DNA from 2 places in the Paenibacillus sp. FSL K6-3182 genome. Region 2 is predicted to be linked to the other one. Evidence: predicted binding sites of a transcription regulator. Region 2 holds the regulator's gene; the other holds the start of a gene.
The links. The regulator CtsR, encoded in region 2, represses protease genes until heat stress. The targets are predictions, from matches to a motif close to ATGGTCAATAAAGGTCAAACA.
Positions count from the first base shown of each region.

Region 1: the regulator CtsR is predicted to act here: its motif matches at 2,751-2,771, upstream of clpP (ATP-dependent Clp endopeptidase proteolytic subunit ClpP).

Region 1 covers NZ_CP150265.1:224,106-231,144, reverse strand. The annotation lists gene gap (type I glyceraldehyde-3-phosphate dehydrogenase) at 20-1,024, opposite strand; gene MHH56_RS01140 (sugar-binding domain-containing protein) at 1,113-2,177, opposite strand; tRNA gene MHH56_RS01135 (tRNA-Arg) at 2,454-2,528, shown strand; gene clpP (ATP-dependent Clp endopeptidase proteolytic subunit ClpP) at 2,845-3,429, shown strand; gene MHH56_RS01125 (HPr family phosphocarrier protein) at 3,600-3,869, opposite strand; gene whiA (DNA-binding protein WhiA) at 4,075-5,004, opposite strand; gene MHH56_RS01115 (YvcK family protein) at 5,011-5,976, opposite strand; gene rapZ (RNase adapter RapZ) at 6,010-6,897, opposite strand; gene MHH56_RS01105 (ROK family glucokinase) at 7,038-7,039, opposite strand, start outside.
Region 2 covers NZ_CP150265.1:6,936,383-6,943,421, reverse strand. The annotation lists rRNA gene MHH56_RS30455 (23S ribosomal RNA) at 1-1,119, shown strand, start outside; rRNA gene rrf (5S ribosomal RNA) at 1,219-1,335, shown strand; gene MHH56_RS30445 (CtsR family transcriptional regulator) at 1,642-2,103, shown strand; gene MHH56_RS30440 (UvrB/UvrC motif-containing protein) at 2,139-2,660, shown strand; gene MHH56_RS30435 (protein arginine kinase) at 2,689-3,768, shown strand; gene clpC (ATP-dependent protease ATP-binding subunit ClpC) at 3,771-6,230, shown strand; gene MHH56_RS30425 (antibiotic biosynthesis monooxygenase) at 6,361-6,717, shown strand.

The DNA.
Region 1 (7,039 bases), 850 kb from region 2:
TTTAGTCCGTCTTCTTTGCTTACAGACCTTTGCTAGCAATGTAAGCAGCAAGATCAACTACGCGGTTCGAGTAGCCCCACTCGTTGTCGTACCATGAGATAACTTTAACCATGTTGCCTTCAACAACCATAGTCGAAAGACCATCGATTGTGGAAGAAGCAGGGTCGCTATTGTAGTCGCTTGATACAAGCGGCAATTCGTTGTAGTTCAAGATGCCTTTAAGAGGACCGTCAGCAGCTTCTTTCAATGCTGCGTTAACTTCTTCTACAGTAACGTTAACTTTAAGCTCAGCTACAAGGTCAGTTACAGATACGTTAGGCGTAGGAACGCGCATTGCCATACCGTTTAGTTTGCCTTTAAGCTCAGGAAGAACAAGTGCAACAGCTTTTGCTGCGCCAGTTGAAGAAGGAATGATGTTCTCAGCAGCTGCGCGAGCACGACGCAAGTCTTTGTGAGGAACGTCAAGAACGGATTGGTCATTTGTGTATGAGTGAATTGTAGTCATCATACCTTTAACGATTCCGAATTTGTCGTTCAATACTTTTGCGAAAGGTGCTAGGCAGTTCGTTGTGCAAGAAGCGTTGGAAATAATGGTGTGTGCCGCAGCGTCGTATTTATCTTCGTTAACGCCGATAACTACTGTAATATCTTCGTTCGTTGCAGGTGCGGAGATGATAACTTTTTTAGCGCCGCCTTGCAAGTGAAGCTCAGCTTTTTCTTTCGCTGTGAAAATACCAGTTGATTCAACTACGATTTCAACGCCTACTGAACCCCAAGGAAGGTCTGCAGGGTTGCGCTCTGCGAATACTTTGATTTCGCGGCCATTTACGATAAGCGCGCCTTCTTTAGCTTCAACAGTACCGTCAAGTTGACCGTGTGTTGTATCGTATTTCAGAAGATGTGCCAGTGTTGCAGTATCCGTAAGATCATTTACTGCCACGATTTGAACATCAGGGTTGTTCAGTGCTGCGCGGAATACGTTACGGCCGATGCGACCAAAACCATTAATACCAACTTTAACCATTTTTGTTTCCTCCTAAGCGTTTTTAAAAGATTTATGAATATATTTCAAGACATTTTGCAGGCATGCCTTAACAGCAATTAGCAAAGCGTCATGATTCCTTATTGCCTTCTTCTTGACTGTGCTTCTCTTGATCGATCAAAGCTACGATTTCGAGTGCAGCTGCTTCATCCGTTACGAGTACATCATTGTGTCCAAAGCGCATCACTGCCGCTATAGCCTCGCCTTTGCTCTTGCCGCCGGCAACACCTATAACAACTTCAGTTTTAACAATATCCTCGAGCCGTAACCCCACCGTTTGCATTTTGTGCACGACAGCGCCTTTTCGGTCAAAATAAAACCCGAATGACTCCGCCAAAGCACCCTCAGCTTCCATAGCATCAATAACTTCACGCTCTAGCCGCCTGCGTCTTGCCATAACCATAGCATCTCCGATACCATGTACAACGATGCGAGCACTGCGGATGACATCCACAATTTCTCGAATGTTCGGCTCTTGCATAATAGATGCAAAAGCTTCCTCTCCCAGATGATCCGGCACATGCAAAAGTCTATACTGCGCTCCTGTACGCTTAGCCATCATGGAAGCAATCGTATTCGCTTGGTAATCCAAGCTCTCCCCTAGACCACCTCTAGCCGGTACGAACAAGTTCGTATTCAGCTGAGAAGAACTAATCAGTTGATTCGACAGCTGTGCAATCGTCGTTCCGCCTGTTACAGCTACAACGTCGTTAGGCTGCATTACCTTGATAAGCACCTGACATCCCGCACGACCAAGCTCTCGCTTTGTTTGGGCAGAGACTTCCGAATCGCCAGCAACTATAATGACCTGCGATAGGCCGTAGTGGCTGCGAATCGTTTCCTCCAGTTCGGATAGTCCGAACATTGTCTTGTAGAATGGCTCAAGCTGCTCTAAAAGAAGCTTGCCTGAATCGCTAATCCGCATGCCTCCCGAATGAATCTCGAGCAGCCCCTGCGTCTTTAGGAAATCGGTCTCTGCCCGAAGCATACGCTCCGTCATCGATAATACAGAAGCCAACGTTCGACGTCCGATTAAATCCGATACCATTACTTGATGCAAAATCGAATATCGTTTCTTCATGACCTCTAGCAGATCAGGCACAAGCTGCTGCTGCAGTTCAATGATCTGACGCATTTCTCATCCTTCACTCCATCGGCCTATAGCGTATTCGCTTCTTCAAATACGTTGGACTCAATATGTCCCGCGGTATCATTTCAAGTCCCACCTTTAGTTTATCGGAAATAACCGATTGTAGCAATAGCCGATTATCAATTGGAAACGGTTTCCGACGCATTTTTAACAAATTTAATTTTTGAACATCGCTTGCTTTAAAATCTTTAATATCATATAATCATTTTTGCGACTATTTTCTTACAAAAGCAGATAGCAGCAACAGCAGCTTTTCCTTATGCGCCCGTGGTCCAATGGATATGACGCAGCCCTCCGAAGGCTGAGATCTAGGTTCGATTCCTTGCGGGCGCGCCATTACTTTTTATTATCGCAAGTTCAAACTCTATATTGATACACACGAACCGTTCCTATACGCTGGAACGTTTTTTTTATTTTAAGCAACGGCCAAGTAATTAATCTCCCGCTATAACATCCAACCTATGCCTCATGGAAAACACTCCAAATTGCGCTTGTTTATTTCATCCAATCCACTTCAAACCCATTTTTTTCGTATACGCAGCAAGGGAATTGCAGACCTGTTTGACTATCTTTGACTTTTGACTTTTCATCCGTTATTATGAGAATACGATTTAACCATTCATTGTTTTTTAGGAGGGGGCTTACGTTGGATATGAATTTCGTTCCTATGGTTATTGAGCAAAACAATCGGGGTGAGCGTGCGTATGACATTTACTCTCGCCTACTGAAAGATCGCATTATTTTTCTAGGATCAGGTGTAAATGACGTGGTGGCAAACTCCATCATCGCTCAATTGTTATTCCTGGCGGCAGACGACCCTGAGAAGGACATTTCTCTTTATATTAACAGCCCGGGCGGCTCAATTACGGCAGGCATGGCTATTTACGATACGATGCAATATATTAAACCTGATGTATCTACGATTTGTGTAGGTATGGCTGCTTCTATGGGTGCTTTCTTGCTTACTGCAGGTGCAATTGGCAAACGTTATGCGCTTCCGAACAGCGAAGTCATGATCCATCAGCCACTTGGCGGTGCAGAAGGTCAAGCAAGCGATATCGCCATTCGTGCGAAACGCATTATCGGCATGCGCGACAAGCTGAACGGTATTTTGGCAGAGCGCAGTGGACAATCGCTTGAACGTATCGAGAAAGATACAGACCGCGATTACTTCATGAGTGCAGCAGAAGCTAAAGAATATGGCTTGGTTGATAAAGTAATTGAGAAACTCGCATAATTCATTCCGCTAGGTAATAGGTTTGAACGCAAAAAAGAGCAAGTTCGGATTCATCCGAGCCTGCTCTTTTTTATTGCAAACACATTCGTAAGATTATTGTACATTCCATATAAAAAAAGAGCTGCCGCCGCAAGCTCATAATGAACCTGCGTGACTTCTCTCCTTCTTCATTATTGGTTCTCCAGCTCTTCTTTGCTTACCAAAGCGACTAAAGCGTTTACAGCCTGTTCTGCGTCCGAACCCTCGGCACTAATGGATACTTCAGTGCCAGAACTGATAGCCAAACTCATAATACCCATTATGGATTTAGCATTTACTTTTTTGTCGTCTTTCTCTACAAATACTTCGGAGGAAAATTTGTTCGCTTCTTGTACGAATAATGCTGCTGGTCTTGCATGTAGTCCAGTCTTAAGACGAACAACAACCGGAAGCCTTGTCATGGAAACCATACCCCCTATATTTTTCTCAATCATTAGCATGCGGCAAAAGCTTATACGGCTCTGTTTGCCGTCTTCTGGCTGCAAAAGCTCGTTTCCGGACAAAGATAAGATGTGTAAGTATCAATGCTGCTTATTCTTATCTTTAAAAATTGCGTCATTTTAAATTATTATATCATTATACCAGCTGATGCACTAGGATAAAAGTTCAGACACCACGGATTTTTTCCGCAAGTGCGTCGATTTTGCGCAAACGATGGTTTACGCCTGACTTACTGACCTTTCCTCCGAGCATTTCGCCGACCTCTGTCAAATTCATATCCGGATGCTGAAGCCTTATCTCAGCTACTTCCTTCAGCTTATCAGGCAAGCTATCCAGTCCTACTTCACGTTGAAGCAGCTTAATGTTCTCGATCTGACGAACAGCTGCACCGATCGTTTTATTTAGATTGGCCGTTTCGCAGTTTACGATCCGGTTTACTGAATTGCGCATGTCGCGCATGATTCGAACATCTTCAAACTTGAACAGAGCTTGGTGCGCACCAACAATATTGAGGAGCTCGATTATTTTCTCGCCCTCTTTGATGTAGAAGATAAATCCCTTTTTTCGTTCAATGCATCTCGCGTTAAGATCAAATTTGTTCGCAAGGTCAACTAAAGACTCACAATGCTCTTGGTACATCGAAGAGATTTCCAAATGATAAGATGAACCTTCTGGATTGTTAACCGATCCGCCAGCAAGAAACGCACCCCGTAGATAGGAGCGTTTGCAGCAAGGCTTGCGAATGATTTCCTTATCGATGCCTAAATTGAACATAAAGCCTTCCGATACAATTTTGAGCTCGCTTAATATTTCCTGAACTCTAGCCGGTATACGGACAATATACACGTTGTTTTTTTTCAATCTCATCTTTTTACGGACAAGCAGTTCTACATGCACATCATAATGTTTTTTGAGCAGGGAATAAATCCTTCTGGCAATCGCGGCATTTTCCGTTGAGATGTCCAAAACGACTTTGCGGCTAGATACGCTAACCGAACCATTCATCCGTATGAGTGCAGATAGCTCCGCTATCTCACAGCAGCTGTCCGCTTCAATTAATGTCAGCTCTTTCTTTGTTTGGGCCGCAAATGACATTGTGTATCACCTCTTTCGTAACATCCAGTTCTCTACCAACTTATAAATATGATGGCTTAAGCGTTCAGCATCATGCCGCAGAAAAGTGCGAAACAATACTAGCCGATCCGCAATGACTTCATAACCCTTTTGCGTAACTGCATCTAAATCCAAATGGACGGCCTTTGCGCCAAGCTCAGCATATCTGCTTTCGATTTGCGGCGGAATTTCGCCGTCATTTACAATGACATAATCGAATAGATGTTGACCGATATGAGCATGAATGGCATCAAGGTGATCGCCTACCGAATAGTTATCAGTTTCCCCAGGCTGGGTCATAACATTACATACAAATAATTTTACGGCTTCTGATTCCACGATCGCAGTTGCCAGTTTAGGAACTAGCAAGTTTGGAATAATACTTGTATATAAGCTGCCCGGTCCAATCAAAATAGCATCGGCCTGTTCGATGGCCTCGACCGCCTCTCGCAGCGGTTCGACATCGGCTGGTTCCAAAAATACTCGTTTAATGACCTTGCCAGCTTTCGGAATCATGGATTCCCCTGTGACAATGCTGCCATCAGCCATTTCCGCTTTAAGTACGATAGCCTGATTCGCTGCGGGCAGAACCCGTCCTCGAACCGCTAACACACGGCTCAGCTCACGAATCCCCGTTACAAAGTCGCCGGATATATCGGTCATTGCTGCCAGCATAAGATTACCAAGGCTGTGGCCTGCAAGTCCCGGTACCGTTTTGAAACGATACTGAAGAACCTCAGTCAGCAGCGGCTCAGCATCCGCTAATGCCATAAGTACGTTCCGAATGTCACCCGGAGGCGGAATTTGCAGCTCATTGCGTAAAATGCCTGAGCTCCCGCCATCATCGGCAACCGTAACGATCGCGGTAATATCGAGCGGTTTCTCCTTAAGACCTCGCAGCATAACAGAGAGACCTGTACCGCCGCCAATTACGACGATTTTAGGCCGTCTCATTATCTTGTGTCTACTTTGCATTCTCTCACCTCGTCAATGCTTGTCACGTTCGGCATCGCGATGGCTGACACGCACACGTTCCGTATCACTGCTGCCGAGCATGCGTCCCAAATATTCTGCTATAGCAACGGAACGATGCTTACCGCCAGTACAGCCAATACCGATAACAACCTGACTTTTCCCTTCCTTACGATAAAGCGGAATAAGGAATTGCAACATATCCAGCAGCTTCGTTAGAAATTGCTGAGTTTCAGGCCATTTCATAACGTATTCATATACATCGGGATTTTGACCGGTATTTGGGCGTAGATGCTCGACATAATGCGGATTAGGCAAGAAACGAACATCATAGATCAAATCCGCATCGATAGGAATGCCATATTTAAAGCCAAAGGAAGTTACATTTATCGACAAGCTGTTTTGCTCTAGGTGTGTAAAATGAGAAATAATACGTCCCTTCAATTGTGCTGGTTTCAAAATACTCGTATCAATAACCTGTGATGCCCAGCCCTTTAAATCCTCAAGCAGGCGACGTTCGTTGCGAATGCCCTCAAGCGGCATGCCCTCAGGCGCCAGCGGATGACGACGTCGGCTTTCCTTATAGCGCTGAACCAAGACAGAATCAGTTGCATCCAAAAATAAGATTTCACAGCTAATCGTATAATGCTCCTTGATATAGGCCAACGACTCCGAAAGCGCCGTGAAAAATTCACGCCCGCGCAAATCGATAACAAGCGCAACGTTGCCGATTTTACCGTTCGACTGATCGATCAACTCTGCAAATTTAGGAATAAGAACGGGCGGCAGATTATCTACGCAGAAGAAACCGAGATCCTCCAGGCTTTGGACAGCAATGGTCTTGCCCGCGCCAGACATCCCGGTTATAATGACAAGCTTTGCTACTGCTGCTGTCGTTTCCATGAATAAACCTCCTAAAGACTTTGCGAATGCAAAGTCACTTCGTAAGGATACGCTTAAGGTTTGCTAAGGCAAACCTACTTCCTATGGATAAGCTAAGACTTTGCAGATGCAAAGTCTCTTCGTCATTTACAACTATGAAATT
Region 2 (7,039 bases):
GTTTAGCAAAAACACAGGTCTGTGCGAAGCCGTAAGGCGAAGTATACGGGCTGACGCCTGCCCGGTGCTGGAAGGTTAAGGGGAGCGGTTAGGGGTAACCCGAAGCTGTGAACCGAAGCCCCAGTAAACGGCGGCCGTAACTATAACGGTCCTAAGGTAGCGAAATTCCTTGTCAGGTAAATTCTGACCCGCACGAATGGCGTAACGACTTGGGCGCTGTCTCAACGAGAGATCCGGTGAAATTTTAATACCTGTGAAGATGCAGGTTACCCGCGACAAGACGGAAAGACCCCATGGAGCTTTACTGTAACTTGATATTGAACTTTGGTACGATCTGTACAGGATAGGTGGGAGCCTTTGAAGCATGAGCGCCAGCTTGTGTGGAGGCAACGTTGGGATACCACCCTGATCGTATCGGAGTTCTAACCTAGAACCGTGAAACCGGTTCGGGGACCGTGTCAGGTGGACAGTTTGACTGGGGCGGTCGCCTCCTAAAATGTAACGGAGGCGCCCAAAGGTTCCCTCAGAATGGTTGGAAATCATTCGAAGAGTGCAAAGGCATAAGGGAGCTTGACTGCGAGACCTACAAGTCGAGCAGGTACGAAAGTAGGGCTTAGTGATCCGGTGGTACCGAATGGAAGGGCCATCGCTCAACGGATAAAAGCTACCCTGGGGATAACAGGCTTATCTCCCCCAAGAGTCCACATCGACGGGGAGGTTTGGCACCTCGATGTCGGCTCATCGCATCCTGGGGCTGAAGTAGGTCCCAAGGGTTGGGCTGTTCGCCCATTAAAGCGGTACGCGAGCTGGGTTCAGAACGTCGTGAGACAGTTCGGTCCCTATCTGTCGCGGGCGCAGGAAATTTGAGAGGAGCTGTCCTTAGTACGAGAGGACCGGGATGGACGTACCGCTGGTGTACCAGTTGTTCCGCCAGGAGCACCGCTGGGTAGCCAAGTACGGACGGGATAAGCGCTGAAAGCATCTAAGCGTGAAGCCCCCCTCAAGATGAGATTTCCCAGTATGTAAGACCCCTTGAAGACGACGAGGTTGATAGGTTCGGGGTGGAAGCACAGCAATGTGTGTAGCTGACGAATACTAATCGGTCGAGGGCTTATCCTAAACACGTTTACTGCGACCCATACATCCAGTAGACAGCAGCATTAAGGCTTCAGCAAGCCTAATCTTTCGTATCCAGTTTTCAGCGTGCAACACGCTACGTTTGGTGGCGATGGCGGAGGTGAACCACGCGTTCCCATACCGAACACGACCGTTAAGCCCTTCAGCGCCGATGGTACTTAGACCGCAGGGTCTTGGGAGAGTAGGACGTCGCCAAGCACGAGAGACCTATCGCATAATATGCGATAGGTTTTTTGTTGTATTTGCATGCAGAAAAAGAGCGTTAATCATATAAATGAATCCGGCTATGTATAAACAGCATGCAAGCGTACCAAGCTAATGGAAAATCAATTTTACCGAGCACTTGACCTTTTGCTGAAATTGCATATAATAAAATCAAGGTCAAAGAAAGTCAAAGTCAGTTGTCCGAATATTCGGTGTATATTCTGATTTGATTGCATGACCTCATTAATACCTATGTTTCAACTTTAGTTTTATTGGTTATTTCTCAGGGAGGTTGGTGGTTTGCGTAACATTTCCGATCTCATCGAACAGTACTTGAAGCTTATGCTTCAAGAAAGTCCAGAGGGCGCAGTAGAAATTCAACGCAATGACCTGGCTGACAAATTTTCTTGTGTACCGTCGCAAATCAACTATGTAATTAGTACTCGATTTACCATGGAGAAAGGATACATGGTTGAAAGTAAGCGCGGCGGCGGAGGCTATATCCGAATACAACGGATTGAGCTTCCTGCATTAAAGGCGATTCAATTCCATATCGAAGAAACGGTTGGAGAATGTGTCGATCAAGGTGCAGCGGAAGGGCTTATTTATCAGCTTGAGGAAGCAAGACTTATCACTAAGCGCGAGGGAAATCTGCTCCGTGCGGCTGTGCATCGCGATACCATTGCACTGAAGCTGCCGCTAAGGGATGAAATTCGGGCAAGGTTGTTAAGGTCCATGCTTATCTCGTTGCTGGTTAAGTAATGACAAACCGTTAATACCGGGAGGAGGGATCAGGCTTGTTTTGCCAAGATTGCGGTAAAAAACCGGCTACGCTTCATTTCACAAAAATCATTAATGGCGAGAAGACCGAATTTCATATTTGTGAAAGCTGTGCTCGTGAGAAAGGCGAAGGCATTCCAGGCGCGCCAAATAGCTTTTCTATTCATAGCTTACTATCGGGGCTTCTTGATTTCGAACAGCTTGGCGGGTCGACGATTACCGGCATTAAGCAGCCAGCGCTGCGCTGCGAGGAATGTGGACTGACCTATACACAGTTTAGCAAAATCGGTCGATTCGGCTGCAGCTCTTGTTATCAGTCGTTCGAAGGTAAGCTTGATCCACTTCTCAAACGTATTCACAGCAGCACCGTACACAGCGGTAAAATCCCTAAGCGCTCAGGCGGGCAAATCCAGTGCAAGCGCGAGATTGAACAGCTGAGGCGGGATCTGCAGGAGAAGATTGATCAAGAGGAATTTGAAAGCGCGGCTGAGCTGCGTGATCGAATACGTGAATTAGAGCGCAAAATGGCAGACCTGTAGGCTAGCATAGAAGGAGTGAAGGAACCTCTTGACTAAGCATCGATTCTCACAGCATGCGCTCAGCGAATGGATGAAGGACGCAGGTCCTGAATCTGAAATTGTCATTAGCAGCAGAGTGCGAGTAGCCCGAAATTTACGTCATCAGCCTTTTCCATTACTTGCAACAAATCAGCAATCTAAGGATGTCATGGATCAGCTGACTGAAGTTAGCCAGAGCGGCAAGCTGCAGTCAATTGGATCATTTGAGACCATTGTTTTGTCAGATTTAAGCGAGCTTGATAAAAGGGTGCTTGTTGAAAAGCATTTAATCAGTCCCAATTTAGCGAACGAATCGCGATGCGGGGCCGTTATTTTAAGCGATAATGAATCTGTTAGCATAATGATTAACGAAGAAGATCATTTGCGCATTCAATGTCTGTATCCAGGTTTCCAAATCCAGGAGGCATGGGCATTGGCCAGCGGAATTGACGATATTTTTGAAGAGTCGGCTGATTATGCATTTGATGAGAAACGCGGTTATTTGACGACATGTCCAACGAATGTGGGCACAGGCATAAGGGCATCCGTCATGATGCATTTGCCAGCACTCGTTTTAACATCTCAAATCAATCGGATATTGTCAGCTGTTACACAGGTAGGCTTGGCGGTAAGAGGCTTGTACGGCGAAGGCAGTGAAGCGCTTGGGAATTTATTTCAGGTGTCTAACCAAATTACGCTGGGGCAATCCGAGAATGAAATTATTGAAAATCTTTACGGTGTTGCAAGACAAATCATCGAGCATGAGAAAGCGGCACGCAAACGTCTTATGCATGAGTCGCGGCTGAGGACAGAGGATCGCGTGAAGCGCTCATATGGTATTTTAGCATATGCTTCAATTATGGATTCCAAGGAAGCTGCGCAGCGGTTGTCAGATGTGCGGCTTGGTGCAGACCTAGGCATTTTATCAGATGTAACGCCACAAGTGTTGAATGAACTTTTGGTCATGACTCAGCCTGGATTTTTGCAACAAACCTTCGACGAGAAGATGAGTCCAGAGCAGAGAGATTTCAGGAGAGCAGAACTCATACGCAAGCAATTGCGTGGTGAAAAAGGCCATGGGGGTGCGTAAATATGATGTTTGGAAGATTCACGGAGCGAGCACAGAAGGTGCTTGCATTGGCGCAAGAAGAAGCGGTTCGTCTCGGACATAACAATATTGGTACGGAGCATATTTTGCTAGGCCTTATTCGCGAAGGGGAAGGAATAGCTGCTAAAGCATTGATTGGACTAGGACTTGGGCTTGAGAAGATTCAAGATGAAGTTGAGGCGTTGATCGGTCGCGGTCAAGAGCAGCCTAACAACATTGCCTATACGCCACGCGCGAAAAAAGTAATTGAGCTTTCGATGGATGAAGCAAGAAAGCTTGGACATACGTACGTTGGCACAGAGCATATTTTGCTTGGTCTCATCCGTGAAGGAGAAGGCGTTGCGGCACGTGTGCTCAACAATCTTGGCATTAGCCTAAATAAGGCTCGTCAACAAGTCCTTCAGCTTCTTGGCAGCAGTGAAGCAGTCTCAAGCAATCACGGTTCGCCAGCGAATGTTAGCACGCCTACGCTCGATGGACTTGCAAGAGATTTAACTGCTTATGCGAAGGAAGGAAATCTGGATCCTGTGATCGGCCGGAGCAAAGAAATTGAGCGTGTAATTCAAGTGCTTAGCCGCCGTACGAAGAACAATCCAGTACTAATCGGGGAACCGGGCGTTGGTAAAACAGCGATTGCAGAAGGTCTCGCGCAGAAGATTATCGAGAATGAAATTCCCGAAACTTTGCGTGATAAGCGTGTCATGACGCTGGATATGGGCTCCGTAGTTGCAGGTACAAAGTACCGTGGTGAGTTTGAAGATCGACTGAAGAAAATTATGGATGAGATCCGCCAAGCGGGCAATATTATTCTATTCATCGATGAGCTTCATACGTTGATTGGTGCAGGCGGAGCAGAGGGAGCAATCGATGCTTCTAATATTTTGAAACCTGCGCTAGCACGCGGTGAACTGCAATGTATCGGTGCAACTACCCTTGATGAATACCGTAAATATATTGAAAAAGATGCAGCGCTTGAGCGTCGTTTCCAACCTATAACGGTAGATCAGCCATCTCCAGAAGAAGCGATTCAAATTTTGTACGGCTTACGCGATCGTTATGAAGCTCATCACCGTGTGAAAATTACGGATGAAGCTATCGTGCAAGCAGTTAAATTATCGGATCGTTACATTCCGGATCGGTTCTTGCCAGATAAAGCGATTGACCTTATCGATGAAGCCGGTTCAAAGGTACGCTTGCATTCTTACACTGTACCGCCAAACTTGAAGCAGCTTGAAAACCGTTTGGAAGATATCCGCAAGGAGAAGGATGCAGCGGTTCAAAGCCAAGAATTCGAGAAAGCGGCAGCACTTCGCGATACGGAGCAAAAAATTCGCGAAGAGCTTGATATTACCAAAAACCAGTGGAAAGAAAAACAAGGCCGTACTGATTCTGAAGTGACACCAGAGGATATTGCTCAGGTTGTAGCTAGCTGGACGGGTATTCCTGTTAGCAAGCTGGCTGAAGAAGAGACGGAACGACTTCTGAAAATGGAAGATATTCTTCATGATCGTATCATTGGTCAAGATGATGCCGTGAAGTCAGTATCCAGAGCGATTCGTCGTGCGCGTGCCGGCTTGAAAGATCCGAAGCGTCCAATCGGCTCATTCATTTTCTTAGGTCCAACGGGTGTAGGTAAAACGGAGCTCGCCAGAGCACTTGCAGAAGCGATGTTCGGAGATGAAAATGCGGTTATCCGTATCGACATGTCGGAATATATGGAGAAACATTCGACATCCCGTCTAGTCGGAGCGCCTCCTGGTTATGTAGGTTATGAAGAAGGCGGACAGCTAACCGAGAAAGTTCGCCGCAAGCCATATTCCGTTGTTTTGTTAGATGAAATTGAGAAAGCTCACCCTGAAGTATTTAACATATTGCTTCAGGTGCTGGAGGATGGTCGCTTGACTGATTCCAAAGGCCGCGTTGTCGATTTCCGCAACACACTGATTATTATGACTTCTAACGTTGGAGCGGATCAAATCAAGCGTAATTCCTCGCTCGGTTTCACAGCCGTACAGGATGCAGGACGCGACTTCCAGCAAATGAAGGATAAAGTGCTTGGCGAGCTTAAGAAAAGCTTCCGTCCGGAGTTCTTGAACCGTATCGATGAAAGCATCGTGTTCCATTCGCTTGGCGAGGAGCATATTGCTCAAATCGTTACACTCATGTCGGATGAGCTACGCAAGCGTCTGCGTGAGCAGGAAGTTGACTTCATCTTGACGGATGCAGCAAAAAGCTTCCTTGCGAAGGAAGGCTACGATCCACAATATGGAGCTCGTCCGCTTCGCCGGGCAATCCAAAAACATATCGAAGACCGTTTGTCCGAAGATTTGTTGATGGGTAAAATCCAAAAAGGCGATACGTTCACAATCGATGAGAAGGATGGCGGTCTAACCGTTACCAAATCGATTTCCGAACAAGAGCCAGAAGAATCCACGACAAAATAAGCATGATAGTAAACTGTCCCGCAATCAGAATATCTGCTTGCGGGACAGTTTTTATTAATACAATAAATTGACAATGATAATCATTATCGTATAATAAGACTATAGCGTTACATAGAATGGAGGAACAACGATGATTGTTGTCACCAATACGATAAAAGTAAAAAAAGGCCACGGGGAGACGGTGGCGAGTAGATTTCAAAACTCCAAAGGCATAGATTTATCTCCTGGTTTTGTGCGCATGGAAGTGTTGTTAACGGAAGGCTTAGAAGAATATGATGAGCTTAAAGTAAGCACGACTTGGGAAACCAAAGCTTCCTTTGAGGGCTGGGTGTACAGTGATTCTTTTCGGCAAGCACATGCTCATAGAGGCGGGGGACAACAGGGTGAGGCAGGCCAGCAAACGGAAAGCGTGATGCTCGGCTCACAATTGACAACGCATCGCGTGTTAGTTGCTCGGCAAGCTGGAATTGAGCTTAAGCAGCATTAATTCTATTTATTTATAACTTGGTGCTCTAATAAATATGCTGCGTTGTGACTAATCTTTCGCTCTCTTATCCACTGTGGATAACGAGGGCGTTTTTTATGTTGTATTTATAGAAAAAGCCTTTGGGGATATGTTGATGAGTTGTGGATAATGTTGATAACTTGTTCGTAATTCTGTGGATAACAATGAAAAGACGTGAAATGGATAAGCTTAGCTGTGGGAAACGAATAATAAGTGGGTTATCTCCTTTTTTCATTAACAATGTGGGTTTATACATGGAGGATAAAATGGTAAACTTTATGTAGTGTGATTTTAAGCACAATCG